2 regions of the Enterobacter dykesii genome follow, and region 2 is predicted to be linked to the other one. Evidence: predicted binding sites of a transcription regulator. Region 2 holds the regulator's gene; the other holds the start of a gene.
The links. Region 2 encodes LexA, which represses DNA repair genes until DNA is damaged. Its sites were predicted from a motif close to TNCTGTATGTACATACAGNA; they were not measured.

Region 1 (2,205 bases), 530 kb from region 2:
GCATTTTGTCGTACAGCTTGCTGGCACGATCGGCAATCTGCTGCGCGTTGCGGCTCTGATGCTCATAGCGCCACAGGTTCGCAATGGTGCGTAACGCCACCAGCAGCGTGGTGGGGCTGACCAGCATAATGTTATTTTTGAGCGCTTCGGTGATAAGTTCAGGCTGTCTGTCGAGTGCCAGCAGGAACGCGGGTTCTACCGGGATGAACATCAGGACATAGTCCAGCGAGCGCAGACCCGGCAACTGCTGGTAGTCTTTTCTGCCGAGCAGGCGAATATGATTACGCACGGAGGCAATGTGCTCCTGCAGCGCAGACTCGCGGGTGTAGTCATCGTCCGCATTAAAGTAGCGTTCATACGCCACCAGCGTCATTTTGGCGTCAATCACCACATCTTTGCCCTGCGGCAGCCGCACGATCACATCCGGCTGCATGCGTGAGCGGGCGTCGTTTTCGATACTCACCTGCGTTTCGTATTCGTACCCTTCCCGCAGGCCAGAAGCTTCCAGGACGCGGGTCAGCACCACTTCTCCCCAGTTGCCCTGGGTTTTGTTATCCCCTTTAAGCGCGCGGGTCAGGTTGACCGCTTCCTGCGCCATCTGGGCATTGAGCTGCTGGAGATTGCGAATCTCATGCGCCAGGGTGTGACGCTCGCGGGCTTCCTGACCAAAGCTGTCCTGCACCTGACGGCGAAAACCGTCAAGCTGTTCGCGCAGGGGCGTCAGCAGGCTGTTCAGGCTCTGGCGGTTCTGTTCGTCAACGCGGCGGTTGCTGTGCTCAAAAATTCGGTTGGCGAGGTTCTCAAACTGTTCGCTGAGGCGCTGCTCGCTGTTGATCATCTGGCGGATTTTGTCTTCCGCATGCAGCTGGGTGGATTCAAGGCGGGTGGTCACTTCGCGGAGATCGGCTTCCAGTGACGTGTTGATATCACGCAGGTTGCGCAGCTCGTTATTAAGCAATTCACACTCGTCGCGCCAGTGTTCGCTCAGCGCAAGCTGCTGTTTTGTCGCGCTTAAATCGGCGACCATCTCTTCTCGCTCGGCCAGCTGGTCGGCCTTCTGCTGCGCATGCTGGTAGCTGGAAATCAGCCAGCCAATCCCTAAGCCCACCAGCGCAATCACCGCGTAAATCAGGATTGAGATATCCACAATGCCCCCTGCATCAACGTATTACCCGCACAAAATAGAATTGTGCTGTATAAACGTCCAGTTTGAAAGGGTTTTCCTGCGAGGCGCTACGCAAAAAATAAAGGCCGAACGCGTCGGCCTTTGATTTCGGAAGAGAGGATTAGATCAGGCGACGCGCTGCTTCCACCACGATTTTCACTGCATGACTTTCGGTCTGCTTCATGGTTTCGGCGTTCGGGATCTCCTGCTGGGTGCGGTTAACGATCACGCCCGCCACCATACCGGCACGCAGACCCTGGCTTGCACACATGGTCAGCAGCGTTGCGGATTCCATTTCGTAGTTCATCACGCCCATGGACTGCCACTCTTCCATTGAGCCTTTGAAACGGCTTACCACGCGGCCTGAGAAGGTGTCGTAACGCTCCTGGCCCGGGTAGAAGGTGTCGGAAGAGGCGGTGACGCCCACGTGGGTAGTTGCGCCTACGGATTTCGCGGCTTCAACCAGCGCGGTGGTGCATTCGAAATCAGCCACTGCCGGGAATTCCATCGGTGCAAAGTGCAGGCTTGCGCCGTCCAGACGAACGGACGCGGTCGTGACCAGCACGTCACCGACGTTGATGTGCGGCTGGATAGCGCCGGTGGTACCGATACGCAGGAAGGTACGGATGCCCAGCTGTGCCAGCTCTTCAACAGCAATAGACGTAGACGGACCACCGATACCGGTAGAACACACGATCACCGCTTTGCCATCCAGCTCTGCGCGCCAGGTGGTGAACTCACGATGGGCAGCCAGCTTGACCGGCTTATCCATCAGCGCGGCGATCTTTTCCACACGCTCAGGATCGCCAGGGACGATAGCGAGCGTAGCCCCTTGTAAATCGTTTTTGGTGAGGCCGAGATGAAAAACATCAGACTTAGACATAGGTGACTCCTCTGTGGGTCGGTTAGTCAGAAGAAGTAAAACGGTACTTTACAGAAGCAGTAAGCATATTTTCGTGACACACCTCACCATGAATGAAAATGATTACATTGAATTTCCATAAAAAAGTGATTTACATCACATTAACAAGTTATATCGC
Region 2 (2,205 bases):
TCCAGATCGGGGTTGCTGCGGTGCAGGTCAAGATAGTCGTGGAACAGCTTGATGGACTCTTCTTTTGGCGTGTAGTAGGTAAACACGCGCGGTCCACCGTGAATGAAGACGTAGCGCGGCAGCAGCGTACCGTCAACTTCAAGCGGTTCAAGCGGGTCCGGTAAGTCATGCGCCAGACACTGGGCGCGAAGCGTCAGTAAGTCTGCCTTCGAGTTATAAGGCAAAACATACATAATAGGACGCGAGGTATCGAGCCCCAATTCCAGCGCGGGTTCTGCTGGGATAGACTTGCTTTTTACCAGGATGCTTAATGGTAAATTAAGTAATTTGTAGTAAATTCGTGGCCAGCCGGACATAAACGATGTAAAGCCTCTGGTTAATAATGCAATTGCGGCGCAAGGATAACAGAAAGCGCGCAAAATTTCTGTTGTTACCCGTCATACTTCAGGCTGTAGCGAAACGCGCTACAGTTCCTGTTACTGACGCTTTTTTTCATAAAAGGTTCTTTTAATGGCCAATAATACCACTGGGTTAACGCGTATCATCAAAGCTGCCGGCTATTCATGGAAAGGTTTCCGTGCCGCATGGGCCAACGAGGCCGCCTTTCGCCAGGAGGGCGTCGCCGCTATCATCGCGGTGATCGTCGCCTGTTTCCTTGATGTTGATGCTATTACCCGCGTACTTCTTATCGGTTCCGTACTTCTGGTGATGATAGTGGAAATTCTTAATAGCGCTATTGAGGCCGTTGTCGATCGCATTGGTTCAGATTTCCACGAGCTTTCTGGCCGCGCAAAAGACATGGGCTCTGCTGCCGTGTTGCTGGCGATTATCACTGCCGTTATCACCTGGGTCACGCTGCTTTGGTCACATTTCCGATGAGCCTCGAGGAATAATTAAGTCCCTGGTTTTTTGTGCAGTTTTTGGTTCCAAAATCGCCTTTGACTGTATATACTCACAGCATAACTGTATATACACCCAGGGGGCGGAATGAAAGCGTTAACGACCAGGCAGCAAGAGGTGTTTGATCTCATCCGGGATCATATCGGCCAGACGGGTATGCCACCGACGCGTGCGGAAATCGCGCAGCGTCTGGGTTTCCGTTCTCCAAATGCTGCCGAAGAACACCTGAAAGCGCTGGCGCGTAAAGGCGTGATTGAGATTGTTTCAGGCGCGTCACGCGGTATCCGCCTGCTGGTGGAAGAAGAGACGGGCATTCCGCTGATAGGCCGTGTTGCCGCCGGTGAGCCTTTACTGGCACAGCAGCATATTGAAGGCCACTACCAGGTCGATCCTGGCATGTTCAAACCGAGTGCTGATTTCCTGCTGCGCGTTAGCGGTATGTCGATGAAAGACATCGGTATTCTTGATGGCGATCTGCTTGCGGTGCACAAAACGCAAGATGTTCGTAACGGCCAGGTGGTTGTCGCGCGCATAGATGATGAAGTCACCGTAAAGCGTCTGAAAAAACAGGGGAACACCGTTCAGCTGCTGCCTGAAAACAACGAGTTCTCCCCGATTGTGGTCGATCTTCGCGAACATAACTTCTCTATCGAAGGACTGGCGGTTGGGGTCATTCGCAACGGTGAATGGCTGTAACCTCTTCCTGACAGGCTATGGCGCCGCTGTAGCCTGCTTCATTCCACACTTCCGGTATTTTTCATGTCACTGCTGACGGCATCAGATAAGGCATTGTGGCGTCTTGCTCTGCCGATGATTTTCTCCAATATCACCGTGCCCTTGCTGGGTCTGGTCGATACTGCCGTTATTGGTCATCTTGATTCGCCTGTTTATCTTGGCGGCGTGGCGATTGGCGCGACGGCAACCAGTTTCCTGTTTATGCTGCTGCTCTTTTTGCGCATGAGCACCACCGGGCTCACGGCACAGGCTTATGGTGCAAAAGATCCGCTGCGCCTGGCGCGCGCGCTGGTCCAGCCGCTGATTCTTGCGCTTGGTGCGGGAGCATTAATCATTGTATTGCGTGCGCCCCTGATCGACCTTGCGCTCCATGTTGTCGGCGGCAGCGAGGCGGTACTGGCTCAGGCGCGCCGTTTCCTTGAAATCCGCTGGCTCAGCGCGCCCGCCTCGCTGGCAAACCTGGTTCTGCTGGGTTGGCTACTGGGCGTGCAGTACGCCCGTGCGCCAGTGATTTTGCTGGTAGTAGGCAACCTTCTCAACATTGTGCTGGATGTCTGGCTGGTAATGGGC

Region 1: a site for LexA is predicted at 1,191-1,210, ahead of rmuC (DNA recombination protein RmuC). Genes of this name have one in related genera too.

The regions. Positions count from the first base shown of each region.
Region 1 is NZ_CP126604.1:4,325,664-4,327,868, forward strand. It holds gene rmuC (DNA recombination protein RmuC) at 1-1,147, opposite strand, end outside; gene udp (uridine phosphorylase) at 1,287-2,048, opposite strand.
Region 2 is NZ_CP126604.1:298,262-300,466, forward strand. It holds gene plsB (glycerol-3-phosphate 1-O-acyltransferase PlsB) at 1-356, opposite strand, end outside; gene F0320_RS01355 (diacylglycerol kinase) at 511-879, shown strand; gene lexA (transcriptional repressor LexA) at 988-1,596, shown strand; gene dinF (MATE family efflux transporter DinF) at 1,660-2,205, shown strand, end outside.